One region of the Fundicoccus sp. Sow4_D5 genome, then DNA from elsewhere that is predicted to be linked to it. Evidence: predicted binding sites of a transcription regulator. Region 1 holds the regulator's gene; the other holds the start of a gene.
The links. Region 1 encodes Rex, which represses fermentation and respiration genes when NADH is low (regulators of the CRP and FNR family bind a similar motif). Its sites were predicted from a motif close to TTGTGAANTANTTCACAA; they were not measured.
Positions count from the first base shown of each region.

Region 2: the regulator Rex is predicted to act here: its motif matches at 4,271-4,288, upstream of ACTQ45_RS10540 (formate/nitrite transporter family protein).

Region 1 is NZ_JBQKLF010000011.1:24,807-32,951, forward strand. Features, by position in the region: gene ACTQ45_RS11390 (enoyl-CoA hydratase-related protein) at 1-445, shown strand, start outside; gene ACTQ45_RS11395 (GntP family permease) at 633-1,967, shown strand; gene ACTQ45_RS11400 (MBL fold metallo-hydrolase) at 2,930-3,811, shown strand; gene ACTQ45_RS11405 (redox-sensing transcriptional repressor Rex) at 4,189-4,848, shown strand; gene ACTQ45_RS11410 (hypothetical protein) at 6,373-6,528, opposite strand; gene ACTQ45_RS11415 (VanZ family protein) at 7,332-8,145, shown strand, end outside.
Region 2 is NZ_JBQKLF010000009.1:73,065-81,209, forward strand. Features, by position in the region: gene ACTQ45_RS10515 (hypothetical protein) at 1-39, opposite strand, end outside; gene ACTQ45_RS10520 (hypothetical protein) at 26-205, opposite strand; gene thrB (homoserine kinase) at 559-1,443, opposite strand; gene ACTQ45_RS10530 (homoserine dehydrogenase) at 1,450-2,673, opposite strand; gene ACTQ45_RS10535 (aspartate kinase) at 2,778-4,130, shown strand; gene ACTQ45_RS10540 (formate/nitrite transporter family protein) at 4,315-5,115, shown strand; gene ACTQ45_RS10545 (PucR family transcriptional regulator) at 5,415-6,986, opposite strand; gene ACTQ45_RS10550 (hypothetical protein) at 6,940-7,086, opposite strand; gene ACTQ45_RS10555 (hypothetical protein) at 7,273-8,145, shown strand, end outside.

The DNA.
Region 1 (8,145 bases):
CGGTTCGGAATTAGCCTTATCAGCTGATATCCGTATCGGTTCAACAGCTGCTCGTTTAGGCCAACCAGAAGTTGGTTTAGGCATTATCCCAGGTTTCGGTGGTACACAACGTTTAAGCCGTATCGTAGGTATCGCTAAAGCTAAAGAACTTATCTACACAGGTAAAGTAATCAAAGCTGACGAAGCCTTAAGTATCGGTCTATTAAACCAAGTGGTTGAAGTGGAAGAATTAGCTGAAACAGTTGAGAAGCTGGCTAAAGCCATTATGAAACAAGCACCAAACTCAGTGGCAGCTTCAAAAGAAGCCATCGATAAAGGAATCGAAATGCCTTTAGCAGATGCGTTAACTTTAGAGGCCAAATACTTCGGTGAGCAATTCGCACACGAGAATCAAACAATTGGGATGACTGCTTTCGTAGAAAAAGGTAAACCAGAATTTAAATAAGAATCACACAGGCTGTGACATCCGGACAAATCCCTTGTCACAGCTATTTTTATGTCTTGTTTTAACTTCACTAACTATTAAACCCTATTTTGATAGGGTTGAAAACATCTTGTGAAATATGCGTTATTTGAGCGTTTATCAAGGCACTTAAATGAAAGTGCTTACTAACTTATTGAGGTGAATATAAATGGAATTATTAGGATCAATCGGCGTTCTAGTCGGAATTTTCATGATCATCTTCCTTGCAGTTAAGGAAATGAACATTATTTTAGCAGCACCTTTGGCGACATTATTCGTCATCGCCTTCAACCAAATGGACCCCATTACAACTTTATTGGGCACTGAAAAATTACAATTTATGGGCGCATTAGGTAACTACGTGATGAGTTACTTCGCCGTCTTCTTACTCGGTTCAATTTTAGCTGAGTTAATGAAAGCCAGTGGAGCAACAGTTTCCATCGCGGACTACATCTTATCCAAAGTAGGCCACGATAATCCTTACCGTGTAATGGTCGCTATCTTTGCGATTGCTTCGATTCTAACTTACGGCGGAATCAGTTTATTCGTTGCCATGTTCGCGATTATTCCATTAGCGCGTGACCTATTTAAGAAATTAGATATTTCATGGAGCTTAATCCAAACACCTGTTTGGTTAGGAATCGCAACAATTACAATGACAATGTTACCAGGAACACCGGCTATTCAAAACGTTATTCCAATTCAATACTTAGGCACCTCTTTAACAGCAGCCGCTATTCCATCTATCTTGGGTGCGATCGCAACGACAATTTGGGGTCTATGGTATATGAAGTTCATCTTAAACCGTTCAATCGCCAAAGGTGAAACGTATGCAACGCATACAAATGAAGAAGAAGTCGTTGTATTAGACCGTGAGTTACCTTCATTTGCGGCTTCAATCACTCCTTTAGCAGTGTTAGTAACGATTGCCATTTTAGGTTCAGTGTTCGGTAACGCCTTCTGGAAAACAAACGTTATCTATTTCGCATTAATCGTAGGTATTCTATTAGCGATTGTTTTATTCCGTAACTTCGTTCCGAAAACAATGCAATCATTAAGCCTTGGTGCTCAAGGATCGATCGGACCACTATTCTCGACTGCTTCAGCGGTAGCGTTTGGTGCAGTTGTAATGGCAGCTCCAGGCTTCGTCTTATTCTCTGAATTATTATTAGGCATCCCTGGTGGACCAGAAGTACAATTAACAGTATTAACGGCAGCAATGTCAGGGATCACTGGGTCAACATCAGGTGCTTTAGGAATCGTATTACCTACTTATGGTCAATACTTCGTAGATGCTGGGATGCATCCAGAAATGGTTCACCGAATTGCTTCAGTTGCCGCCAACATCTTAACAGACGTTCCTCACGGTGGTGCGGTTATTACGTTCTTAACTTTAACTAAATTAAACTACAAGAATGGTTTCAAAGACCTATTCACAGTGGTTACAATTGGTGCCATCATTTCAGTTATCGTGATCATCGCTTCAGGCGCTATCCTTTACTAAACAGTAGCGCCCAACTAAACACCAAACGGACGGGGCGCATGCTCCGTCTGTTTTGGAATAAACGGCTGGGAGGACGGTGGGACAGTGAGATGGCGGTAGGTGGTAGGGTAATTAGTAGGTTTGGTGGTTTGGAGAGGGCTGGGAGGGTGTGTGAAGGCGGCGCAATGAGTTGAGGCGTAGTGGCTTGAAGTAAAGTGGCTTGAAGGGGCGCGTAGAGGATGGGCCAATAGGTCTGTTGGTTCCTGGCTATAGGATATAATGGAGTCGCGGGCAGTGGCTTAGCTTTTTCGCTAGCCTGTAACCCTTGGCTAGATGCAAGCTACGCGTTTCATGTATTAAAGAGACAGGCGGAGTAGCGAGTTGTAACTCGCCACGATTTTAGGTCTTGTGGGTCTAATTTAATCGTCGTGAACTGCAGGGAACGACACCGCTAGGGTGTGTGGAAATCTATTACATAAGGACGCTGTGCAAGTAAAGTCAGTATGCTTGTGCGTAAAAGTAAATTTGTAGGAGTTCACATCGTGGCGAAGTGAGCCATAATGTGTAAGACTCTCTAGCATTCGTCACTCCCGGTGCCGTGATGTGACCGATGAAAGTCCATAATAGACCGCTCACTTTCATGGGCTTGCTTGGCTAGTCGGTGGTTCATGACAATCGACAGGCGTAAGTGTCTTAATAATAGCTTGTCACGAAGGTTCGACTCGTTCAGTTGAATATTGAGCCGCTACTCACACCGGTTCATCTGGTGAAGACAGGCGCCTTAGCCACTCCTCACACCGACTCAGCTGTAAAAATAATAAACAGGCCAACATGATACCCACCAGAAAAACTTAAGTCATGTTACAATATAACCAACAGAGTCGAAGGGTACAAGCTAAACTCTCAAATGAATCAGTACTATTTTGATCAAAAACTTAAAACTGAAAGGGGCAACTAATTTGCTACAATACACATTTCACGAGATGACACTTACTTGGTTGGAAGGGATGCGTTATAAGTTACAAGACGGAGGGACGTTATTTGGTCCAGTACCTAAGGCTGTTTGGCAACGATTTTTCCCGGTTAACGAACACAACCAAATTCCAGAAATCTTGGCGCCAATCTTGATTCAATATCAAGGTAAAAATTATTTGATTGATACCGGCTTAGGTACAGACAAATTAGATGACAAACAAAAGCGTAATCTAGGCGTTCATAGTGATAACAAAATAGAGGAATCACTCGCCCAACTTGGTTTAAAACTAACCGATATCCATGTCGTCTTGATGACCCATATGCATAATGATCATGCCGGTGGTTTAACCCGTTACAACGAAGCAGGCGACTTAGTTTCGACCTTCCCTAATGCGACCATCTACATGACCGGAACCGAGTGGCAAGAAGTTCGCCATCCTAATGACCGTACGAAAGGCACTTACTTGAAAGAAAACTGGCAAGCGGTGCAAGACCAAGTAACGACTTTTGGTGATAAGTTGCAAGTCGCACCTGGCATTACCATGATTCATACAGGTGGCCATTCAAACGGCTTAGCAATAATCAAGCTGGACCAAGCAGGCGAAACCATGATTCACATGTCTGACTTGATGTTGACGCATGCGCACAAGAATCCTTTATGGGTAGGTGCTGTCGATGATTATCCAATGGACTCTGTAGCGGCCAAGCAAGCCTTCTTACCGGAAGCTTTCAAGAACAATTGGAAGTTTTTCTTCTACCATGATCCTTACTATGCGGTGTTACAGTACGATGAATCAGGTCAAAATATTGTGTATCACTTAGATCATGAAGTGGAGCCATTGACAACGTGGAGTGACTTGCAAGACAAGCGCATTCCTTTTGTAGACTAGAACGCCACTAATAAAAAATAAATAAAAAAAACAACATACTGAAGCCACTTGCTCATCACATGTGGCTTCAGTATGTGAATGTGTGAATGTAAGTGCCAGCATTCGATAAACACTTTAATTAAGGCTATAACTTTTACTTATCAATGAGTACATTATTGAGCAAACTATCAAGACACCTTGACGCAGCACTTAAAATTTGCAAGATGGCTTAATGTCATATTTTGTGAAGTGAAGTAAAATTAATCCGCTTTCAAGGCTAGACAAATAACCCTCATCAAGTTAAACTAATAGCAAGGATTGTGAAAAAATGCTATAATCTACTTGAAATGATTAAAAAATTTGTTAGTCTAGTTAACTTGTGAAAGAAGGAATAAATCATGCATAAAGATATACCCAGAGCGACAGCGAAACGTCTGCCGATTTATCACCGCTATTTAAGATTTCTGCACAATGCAGGAAAAAAAAGAATCTCATCAACTGAATTAAGTGATGCTGTTAAAGTCGATAGCGCGACGATCCGTCGTGACTTCTCATACTTTGGGGCGCTAGGAAAACGTGGCTACGGCTACGATGTGGATTACCTATTGGACTTTTTCAGCAAAACGCTGAACCAGGACCGTTTAACGTCGGTTGCCTTGGTTGGGGTCGGGCATTTAGGAAATGCGCTACTGAATTACAACTTCCGTAAAAACAACAACGTGCGTATCGGCGCAGGATTTGATATTAACCCGGATATCGTGGGAACGATTCGCTCGGGCGTGCCAGTTTACCACATGGACGAATTGGAGGAGCAAATCCAACAACAAGCGATTGAAATTGTCATCTTGACCGTGCCACAAGCATCGGCTAACGACATCGTCGACCGTCTGATCGACTCAGGCATCAAAGGGATTCTAAACTTTACGCCACTGCGCTACGACGTACCCAAACACGTCCGCGTCCAAAACGTCGACTTAACGAATGAATTACAAACATTAATCTACTTCATCGACAGCAACTTGGACGAAAGCGACGACCTAGAGTCAGAATTTACTTAATTAGGGAAAATAAGCATAGTAGTAAGATAATGAAACAGGCTCCTCGGTAAAACGAGCGGCCTGTTTTTGTGTAGATTGAAAAGGGTTGGGTCATTGGGGCGGGAGTTACATTAGTGACAATAGGGGGCTAAGCGACCGACGAACTCTCGCACCTTTTGGGTGAGTGGGAGTGGAAAATAAGGAACAGGTTTGGGTGCTGACATGTCAAGACCTTTGAAGAATAGTTACCGCGCAGTCGGCACTAGCCACCTGTTATCCTGCCGACTCTTTTGTAAGATCGGCACTATCCACGCGTAATCCTGCCGAGTCTATTGTAAGGTCGGCACTATCCACCTGTTATCCTGCCGACTCTATTGTAAGGTCGGCACTAGCCACCTGTTATCCTGCCGAGTCTTTTGTAAGGTCGGCACTAGCCACGCGTAATCCTGCCGACTCTATTGTAAGGTCGGCACTATCCACCTGTTATCCTGCCGACTCTATTGTAAGGTCGGCACTAGCCACCTGTTATCCTGCCGACTCTATTGTAAGGTCGGCACTATCCACGCGTAATCCTGCCGACTCTTATGTAAGGTCGGCACTATCCACGCGTAATCCTGCCGACTCTTATGTAAGGTCGGCACTAGCCACGCGTAATCCTGCCGACTCTTTTGTAAGGTCGGCACTAGACACGCGTAATCCTGCCGACTCTATTGTAAGGTCGGCACTAGCCACGCGTAATCCTGCCGACTCTTATGTAAGGTCGGCACTATCCACGCGTAATCCTGCCGACTCTTATGTAAGGTCGGCACTAGACACCTGTTATCCTGCCGACTCTTATGTAAGGGCGGCACTAGCCACGCGTAATCCTGCCGAGTCTATTGTAAGGTCGGCACTAGCCACCTGTTATCCTGCCGACTCTTTTGTAAGGTCGGCACTATCCACCTGTTATCCTGCCGACTCTATTGTAAGGTCGGCACTATCCACGCGTAATCCTGCCGACTCTATTGTAAGGTCGGCACTATCCACGCGTAATCCTGCCGACTCTATTGTAAGGTCGGCACTAGCCACCTGTTATCCTGCCGACTCTTTTGTAAGGTCGGCACTATCCACGCGTAATCCTGCCGACTCTATTGTAAGGTCGGCACTATCCACGCGTAATCCTGCCGAGTCTTTTGTAAGGTCGGCACTATCCACGCGTAATCCTGCCGAGTCTTTTGTAAGGTCGGCACTATCCACGCGTAATCCTGCCGACTCTTATGTAAGGTCGGCACTAGACACCTGTTATCCTGCCGACTCTATTGTAAGGTCGGCACTATCCACGCGTAATCCTGCCGACTCTTTTGTAAGGTCGGCACAGAATTCACTATAAATAACATTATAAAGAAATAAGAAATTTTATGTTAGGAAATGGAAAAACATAGAAAATTAGAATTCCCAAAGTTTACTTTATGTATCTATTAATACTGGATGACATCTGATACAACGAGATTTACTACGCACTCATTTTTTATACAATTTCTTGTATCTTATTGTGTAAACTAGTGACTAATTCAGGTGTTTTAAAAGGGTTATTTCTAGTAATCCAACCACCGGCTCATTAGTTTCTGAAACAGGGAAAATTGTAATGATATCACCATCAAAATCATTATCTAAAGATTTAGCAATTTCTGATGTTAACTCTATTCCACCAACATTCAACATTCACGATAGATCCCACTCGCTCAAATTGTACATCTTTCAATGAAAGACCTTGGTATTAAAAATTTCTAATGATACCCTTCTGATACAGTGAATTCTTTGTAAAGTGTCTATGTTTACTGACATTCACACTATCGTTAAGTTTATATAAGCAATGATCCTCTATTGGATTAAAGTTAAAAGTTTGAATTAGTTGTAACAATAAGAAAATATCTGGATATTCTGTTTGCAAACTTGGGAAAGAATCTTTCATAAACTTATTGAAAGACTGTTCTTTTTTATGAGAAGAAGAGTTTACTTTTCTTTGAGCTTGTTTGATAGAACTTTCAGATTTATTTTTATTGGTCATTTTAAGATACGTATAAATCATGAGCAATGTAATCTAGAGCCGATTCAATATCGGAAGAAACATACCGTATTGACTTACTTATTTCTAAATGGAGAGGTTGATTATTGGGTAAATGCTTCTCTATGGTAAGGATTTCGTCTACCTGTTCTTTGGCACTCTCTAATAGTAAAAAATAAGCTGCTATCATAATTTTATACCAGCTCTCTTATAAGGAGTATATCAAGGATAGTCGAATGCGCTAGTTAATAAAAATATTGTCACTTCTAAAATATACCCACCTAAATCACTAGGCGCCTGTTGTTTCATCTATAATTCATAAGCAATTTACTATATATCCGCCACACAAGCCTTGTACTCAAAAATGATAATTTATATAATGGATAGAAACACTCACACTAACAGACAAAACCAGTCTGTCAAAATTCCCACACATAACCCAAGAAAGGAGCATTCTGACATGATGCGCGCCTACATGTTACCAATCCTAACCGCCGTTTTCCTATTCCCAGTCCTAGCCGCACTGGCCGTTCTACCCTACGCGATCCATCAATACCGCAAGTTCGGCTCAATCTCTAAATTTAAAACATTCATAGTTTTTAGCTTTGGTTTTTATTTACTCTGCGCTTACTTTTTAGTCATTCTACCACTTCCTAGCATTGAAGAAGTCGCCCAAATGACTAGCCCGCGCACCTTGCTAGAACCGCTGAGAGTCGTCCGCCAATTCAGACAATACTCAGTCCTAAACCTCACAGACCCAACAAGCTACATTCCAGCACTTAAACAACAAGTATTCCTACAACCCTTTTTCAACATTATGTTGACACTACCATTCGGCGTTTACTTACGTTATTTAACTAAAATCAACGCCAAACAGGCCCTCTTAGCGGGCTTGGCACTATCGCTCTTTTTCGAACTAACGCAATTATCCGGCCTGTATTTTATTTACCCAAGACCCTACCGACTGTTTGAAGTCGATGATCTGATTACCAACACTCTAGGGGCCGGCCTCGGTTATGCGGTAGAACCCCTGTTGTCGTTCGTCATACCGTCCGTCACCCAACTCAACCAAAGTGCCAGGACTACAAGCCAACACGTCAGTTTCACCCGCCGCCTAGCAGCTTACGCCCTTGACTGGCTAATACTAGCAACGACCGTCCAATTCCTTAGCATCGGCTGGCCAGCACTTACGCTCGCTAACTATACACATTATTTAATCGTTTCAACCAACTATTTCGTCTTAATCCCAATCATTTGGCAAGGCTCGACGCCAG
Region 2 (8,145 bases), on a different contig from region 1:
AACATAATTAAGCAAAGTCATTAACTCATCTATAGTCACTCGCCACAATGACCGTCGTCACTTTCGTCACTTTCGTCGCCTCAGTCGCTTTGTCGTAAATCATCACCGTCGATCCGCCCGTCATCTCATCGCTCATCTTTGAACGATAACCGTCCAACTCATTAAACTGCGTCAGAACACTTCGAATATACTCCTCATCACTCATCGACCCTTGATCGAAATTAATCGTCGACACCGCTTGAACCTAGTGACTCATCGAATCATCCACCGATAAGAAACTCATGGGCACAAATCCTAACCAAGCCGCCACACTCGCTCATCTGGCTAAATAATTTTCCATAAATACCCGTTTGACCAATCAAAACCCAACAAACGACAATAACTCATCACACAATAGGGCTTTAGTTTTCACAACTTTTGATAATTTTACTATAATACAAATACTTTTACAGCCCGATTAATATGTCTTATAAATGAAAAACCGTAGGATTCACAAACGGAATCCTACGGTTGATGATTAGCTTGACTCTTAAGCGATTGGGTCACTTGGCAAATCATTTAATGACGGTAAATAGCTACAGCTTCATGGTCACACGAAGGGACTTCCGCTTTTAAGACCGCTAAGATTTGGTCAACCTTGTCTTGAGCAGATAACGTTAGAATCGTCGGCCCTGCTCCACTAATCACCGTTGCGTAGGCCCCTTGTGCCAATGCAAGGTCTTTGACCGGTTGAAACTGTTCGATTAATTGTTGACGGTAAGGTTCATGCAACATATCACGCATCATCATCTGCCCCATGGTATCATAATCCCCATTTAACATCGCCATCAACATCACATTACCTATCGCATTTTGTTCGGCAGCTTCTGAGTGTTTATAGTTTTGAGGTAAAATTCGGCGCGCTTCTTGGGTACTTAATTCGTAAGCTGGCACACTTAAAATTAAACTGACACCAGCAAAATCTGCCGTCTGGTAAAATACTTCTTGATTGGCATAATACCCCACGAATAAGCCACCTGTCACACAAGGCCCAATATTATCCGGATGTCCTTCAATTTGGCTCCCCAATAAAATTCGCTCATGTGATGTTAAGTTTAAATCGGCAAAGTGATTGGCCAATTCAATCCCGGCAACAATCGCGCTCGACGAACTGCCGAGTCCATGTGTTAAAGGAATCTCACTCGCCATATGCAGATGCAAAGTTGGTAGCTCTTTACCATATTGTTTGGCAATTGCTTTTGCCGTTTGAACCACCAAATTTGCTTCATCACGTGGTAAAACGTTTAGAAAGGCTTGTTCAAAATCAACTTGCCATAAATCACTTTCCCAAGCTTTAATCGTTAAAAATTTATCAACCGCTAAACCAATTGAATCAAAACCGACCCCTAAATTAGCACTAGTGGCGGGAACTTTACAGTAAAATATGTCCTTATCACTTGTCATGACTTTCTAACTCCATTCTTTTCCTTCAATCGGATAAGCGGCTAAGACCTCCGCTGTCTTCTCCAGTTGTTCCAATTCTGTCGGGGTAAGGACTGTCGTAATCGCGACAAAGTCCTGGTCGTTTGCGACGATTTCTGCCAAGCTCTCACTGTCATGAGGTTTTTCAGCCAGGCGGACATAATATGATCTGGCCGTTTGGTCTGCCACAATCGTGGCGCTTTGATTTGGTATCTTATTGGCCTGCTGCGTAGCACTGGTAATGTTCATGACATCCGAAACAATTGCCGAGGCCGTTTCAAGGCCACCTGCTCCTGGACCGTAAAACATGACTTCACCTACGCCATTACCTTTGACAAACACACTGTTCATCGCATCATTGACATGGGCCAATTGATGCGTCATTGGTAGTAAGACTGGTTCCACATTGACAGAAACCATATCTTTGTCAGCATCGTGGCGGCTTTTTCCTAACAGTTTCATGACTAGACCTGCTTGATTTGCATAGTCTAGGTCAACCACTTCTACGTTTGAAATGCCACGGTGTTTGACATGATCTAATTGAATGGACCTGTTGTAAGCCAAACGCGATAAGAGCGCTATTTTGCGACCGGCATCGAAGCCCTCGACGTCATTGGTTGGATCGGCTTCCGCATAACCGAGTGCTTGGGCTTTATTTAGAGCAGCCTGGTAATCCCAACCATCTTGGGTCATGCGTGTCAGAATATAGTTGCTAGTACCGTTGAGAATACCCAACACTTGGCTGATTTGGTTACTGTTAAGTCCCGTTTGAATCCCACGGATAACCGGAATGCCACCGGCAACGCTAGCTTCATAGGCTAGCACCACTTTGTGCTGATTCGCCAGTTGACTTAATTCATCGATATGTAAGGCCAGTAAATCTTTGTTTGCTGTGACAACATGCACGCCATTGGCTAGGAAGCGCTGAATAATGGCACGCGTTTTTTCAATGCCGCCCATGACTTCGACCACCAAATCCACATCGCTTTCATAGATTGTATTGATATCATCGGTGATGGTTATCCCTGTCAGATCAACGTCACGTTGCTTCGTCACATCATTGACAAAAGCATGAGTAACGGTTAGCGTTTCGCCAATCGACTGACTGATTTTCTCGTGATTAATTTGTAAGAGTTCAACGACTCCAGAACCTACCGTACCTAAACCTAGAATTGCGATCTTCATATTCTTATCTTCCTCTACCTTCTTCATTGTTTTCTCATCTAATTATAATTATTTTACCGTAAATGCTATGTTTTTGCTAGCCGTTATTGTATTATTGTAAGAGATGAAATGAATAAAAAGGACGTATGTATATGAAAGTAGCGAAATTCGGAGGTAGTTCTTTAAGTTCTGCGAGCCAGATTAAAAAGGTTGCCAATATTATTAAAAATGACCCAGATATTCGAGCAGTTGTTGTTAGCGCGCCAGGTAAGCGTGAAGAATCGGATACGAAAGTGACTGATTTATTAATTGCTTTATTTACAAACCATTTAGCAGGGCTTGATGTTCAACCTGCCCTTGAGAGTATACTCAAACGGTATCTGTTGATTGTTGAGGAATTAGGTTTATCAACCGCTCTAATCGAGCGTTTCGACCGAACTTTGCGTGGCTATTTGGCGATGATCAAAGATGAGGCACGATTATTAGATGCCTTAAAGTCAGCCGGTGAAGATTTTAATGCACAAGTTGTCAGTGATTATTTAACTAGCCTAGGCATCCAATCGGCCTACTTATCTCCCAAAGATGCAGGTATTTTTGTAACAGATGAGCCTTCAAACGCCCAACTATTACCCGAATCCTATGATAATTTGAAGCAATTGATTGGAAACGAGTCTTTGATCGTGATTCCAGGTTTCTTTGGTTATTCGAAGAAAGGCGACATCGTTACTTTCCCACGTGGCGGTTCTGATATCACTGGGGCTATTGTGGCTCGCGGTTTAGAAGCCGATGTCTACGAGAACTTTACTGACCAAAGTTACATCTTCTCTGCTCACCCGGGTCATGTTCGCAATCCTCACGCGATTAATGCTATTACTTACCGAGAAATGCGAGAACTATCTTACTCAGGTTTCAGCATTTTTCATGATGAGGCGCTGGAGCCTTTGTATCAAGTGAAAATCCCCGTTCAAATCCGTAACACCAATCAGCCGGAAATTAAAGGTACACGGATTGTGGCGGAGCGTCGTGATGTCAGCGAATATCCTGTCATCGGGATTAGTAGTGATGAAGGGTTTACGGCCATTACGATGCGACAGTATTTATTAAACCGCGAAGTGGGTTACACGCGTCGTTTGCTACAAATTTTTGAAGACCATAATATTTCGATTGAGCATATTCCTTCAGGAATTGATAACATCTCGATCATTATTCGCTCTCACCGTCTAAAAGATAATGAGTTAAACCAAATTGTGCAAGAAATCCAAGATAAATTGAATCCAGAATGGGTGCAAATCGAAGAAGATTTAGCCATGATGGTTATTGTGGGCGAAGGCATGCGTGATGTGACTGGTTTAGCCAATAAAGCCACGAGTGCTTTGGCTGAGAAAAACATTAACATTCGCATGATTAACCAAGGGGCGTCCGAAATCAGTATGATTTTTGCGATTGCGATTAAGGACCAGAAGAAAGCTCTAGCAAGCTTGTACGAAAAATATTTCAACGAATAAACGCTAGAACCTCACGCCTGTGAGGTTTTTTCGTCTGTACATTTGAGTAAATGACTCCTTTGATATCAGAGTAACTAGACCTCAGGTGGGCGGCGCCGACGATGTATTTTCATATATAGACCTATTGAATCGCCTGGAGTTTGTGATATAATAAACAATGACATAATCATCGGGAGGGATTAATATGGAATTGGGAGTAACAAATTTTTCGACGACAATCGCTAAGGCCTGTCATAAAAAAGAAGCATTATTTAATGAAAGCAAGTGGCGCTACGCTTTAAGGGCGACTTTAGCGGGGGCATTCTTGACCTTAACAACGGCTGTCGGTGGGATTGCAGCTGATAATAGTATGTTAATTCATCCAGCTCTAGGTAAGTTTGTTTTTGCTTTTTTGTTCGCTTGGGGCTTAGTATTTGTCTTATTCCTCAACACGGAATTGGCGACATCCAACATGATGTTTTTAACAGCCGGAGTGTATTATAAATCAATCAACATCTCAAAGGCTGTGAAAATTTTATTATACTGTACCCTCTTCAACTTGGTGGGAGCTTTATTGATTGGCTGGCTGGCAAGTTTCAGCGCCCCTTTCATGAGCCTGAGTGAGTCAAGTTATCTAGTCACGACGGTTGCTGGAAAGTTGGCAAAACCAACTGGGCAAATTTTTGTCGAAGGAATTCTGGCAAATGTATTTGTGAATATTGCTATCTTAGGTTTTCTGTTAATTAAAAACAGCTCAGCCCGGGTATCTGTTATTTTGGTAGCGGTCTTTATGTTTGTTTATTTAGGCTACGACCATGTGATTGCTAATTTCGGCTCATTTTCTTTAGTGATGTACAATCAAGCAACTTTAATTAGCGGCTTTGACGTTTTAAATATCCTTCGACAATGGTCAGCAGCTTTTGTTGGCAATTATGTCGGCGGCGGGATTTTGATTGGTCTGTGTTATGCTTATATGAATCAGACCCAAACTGTTTACCGCGATTAATTCGATGAGTTTAGACTAGCTTCTGTTTTCTTGGGAAAACAGAAGCTATTTTTGTGTATTGAGTTTTTGTGTGCCGTTAGCGGTTTTGCTGACGAAAATTAGAAATTGAAGATTAGGATTGAAGCGAACTGATGAGTTGTTGATTCACTCAAGCTCACATCAGCTACTCGTACCGTTTCTGGCAAAACTCAAGCTGCCATGCAACATTTAAATTAAAGCGAGCCCGACTGATTGTTTTCTTTAGTCGTGCTCGCTTGGTTTTCTAGGCTTGGGAAGTGCTCGTTTCGATTGAGCCAGTTTTATTTGAGGTATCTCATTATGAGGGCAAGTTGATATTTGAGTATTTCGTTAGGGTCTTTGAGGTCAGTTTTTAGAATTTCTTCGATTTTTTCCAGGCGATAGATAACAGTATTACGGTGAGTATACAAGACTAATGCCGTTTGACTTGTATTACCGTTTTGGTTAATCCATGTAAAGAGAGTCTCTAAGTATTGAGTTTTGTTGGCTTGTTCATAGCGGTAAAGATCGCCCAAGGTGGTTTCTACAAAGCTTTCCATTTGGTCTTTTGAGAAGACATTCAAAAGGAAATTGTGAACCAATAAATCTTGATAATGAATTAAATCGCGATCTAGAGGGAATTTTTTGCAAATATCGAGGGTTTTCACCGCTCTTTGATAAGGCTTAGCTAAATGTGTGAAATCCGCGGAACCACCGATGATTAATTTTAACTTTTGGATATGCTTGGGCTGGCCTAAGTAGTTGAGCAAGGCTTGCCCTCTTTTTATCTCCTCAGATTTTTCTGCGCTTGAACTTTCAGTCAAAACAATAATTTTTCCTTGATCACTAAAGCTGTTCACAATGAATTTAAGTTTGGGATAACTGCGATCTAATTTGGCAAGCAGTTGTTTACGTGCTTGATGTTCAATATTTTTCTGTAAAAGCGGCTCTTTTTTCTCGTCCTTTGTATAGTGAATTTCAATTATCGAAATCGTGTAAGCAACCTGGTCGTTGATATGATGAAGGCTTGCCAAGCGCGTCAGTTGTTCCGGCGTTAATTGGTGATGCCCAAGTAATTCGACTAAAAAATCTTTCTTCACTTTATTCTTCGAACGAGCCAATTCCTCACTACGAATTCTTTCAAGTGCATAGGACATCGAACTGTATTCTAAGGCTAAATAGTCCAATTGAGATAAACCTGCTTCTTTTAAAAACAGCAGAATATAGCCATAATGTTTATTCTGAATATTAATGGGACTAATCGCAATGTACTCTGTTTGTTTATGCCATTGGATTTCCCGAATAATTGGCTTCTTCAGTAGTTCAAACGACGGAGGCAAAGAGTCAAAAAAATCTTCTCTAAAAGTTGTTGCAAACTCTTCCTTAGCTAGCAGACGATTGACAATCTGTGTGTGCTTCTTCGGGTTAGCAAAATGAAGCATTTCAAAGTATTGGTCCAATAATACCACGGTTTTCCCCAACATCTCGGCGAGGGTTTTTGATATTTTTTCTGCTCCACCACCATTTAAAGATAATGAGAAAAATTCTTGATGAAGTGTCAGAGCACGTTTATTAGTGATGGTCGACGATTCAATAATTTCACTCAGAATAATATGGGTGATTTTCGAAAAAGATAAGCCATAAGGTAATTCAATAATCGGAAGATCCAATGAATTAGCAAAGTCTATCATCTCTTGAGAAATTGTTTTTAAGTATTGGTGCGGCTTGATACACAGTGCGGGACAATTAATATTTTTTAGCTTCATCATCACGGCTTTTTGTTTAGCAAAACTATCCTTGACAAAATAGCCAGAGGTGAGAAGTAATTCACCGGGTGAGAAGTAATTCACCGGGTGAAAACCAATCGATGGCATCCGGGTTATCCATGATGTTGACGGCTGAAACGGTATTTTCTAATGAAGTTTCACTTGTATTGGTGACTAATCTGAAATCAGCAAACTCTGGTATTCTCAAGAATTCTTTAATTGTTAGCATATAAAATCCTTTCATAGTCGGTGTCTTAGGCAAATTGCCTAAGTAAACAATAAAATAAGAGTATAGTTTAGCTATATTTAAAAACGCTTACAGCAATTATACTGATGGTAACATAAATAAGCAATATTCGGCCGATGTTGCAAAAAAATAAAGGAGCTACTCATCATGGGAGAATTTTTACACTGGAAAAAAGGTGATTGGGGCGCATTTTTCGGTCTCTTGGCTAATAACTTAACAAACTTTTTCACTTTGGCAGGTTTATTGATTTATACCGTTGGTTTTCCAGCCTCGTTCGTTTATAAGAATATTATGCCTGGTTTTGGTTTAGCAATTTTTGTCGCAGGTTTCTTTTATTGGTACGCTGGGAAAAACTTAGTCAAGAAGACGGGTCGACAAGATGTCACGGCTTTACCTTCAGGGGCTAGCGCACCGTCTATCTTTATTGTGATTTTCTTAGTGATTCAGCCGATTGCCCAACAAACGGGTGATATGTATTATGCTTGGAAGGTCGCTTTAGGTTGGTGTTTCTTAGAAGCTTTAATTGAAATGTCAGGTGCCTTTATTGGCGATTGGTTACGCCGCATCATTCCTAGAACCGTGTTACTGTCTGCTTTAGCAGGTTTAGGTTTATTATTACTCGCGATGAACCCGATACTACAATCCTTTGAGTCGCCCTTAGTTTCCTTAGTGATTATCGCAGTCATCTTTATTAACTGGTTTGGTTCAAAACCAATTTTTCCAAAAATCCCAACAGGATTCTTGATTATGGCATTAGGTACTTTACTGGCTTGGGTCTTTGGGCAAATGAGTGTACAAGGTGTGATGGTTGGGCTGGATCAAGTAAGTTTCGCTTACCCTATCTTACAATTACAAGAATTGTTTGCTGGGATTCCGCCTGCTTTTATTTTCTTAGCTTCGGCGATTCCTTTAGGGATTACAAACTTTATCTTTACATTAGAAAATATCGAATCAGCTTCAGCTGCTGGTGATGATTTCAACGTTCGAAATATTATGTTAGCCAATGGGCTATCATCGATA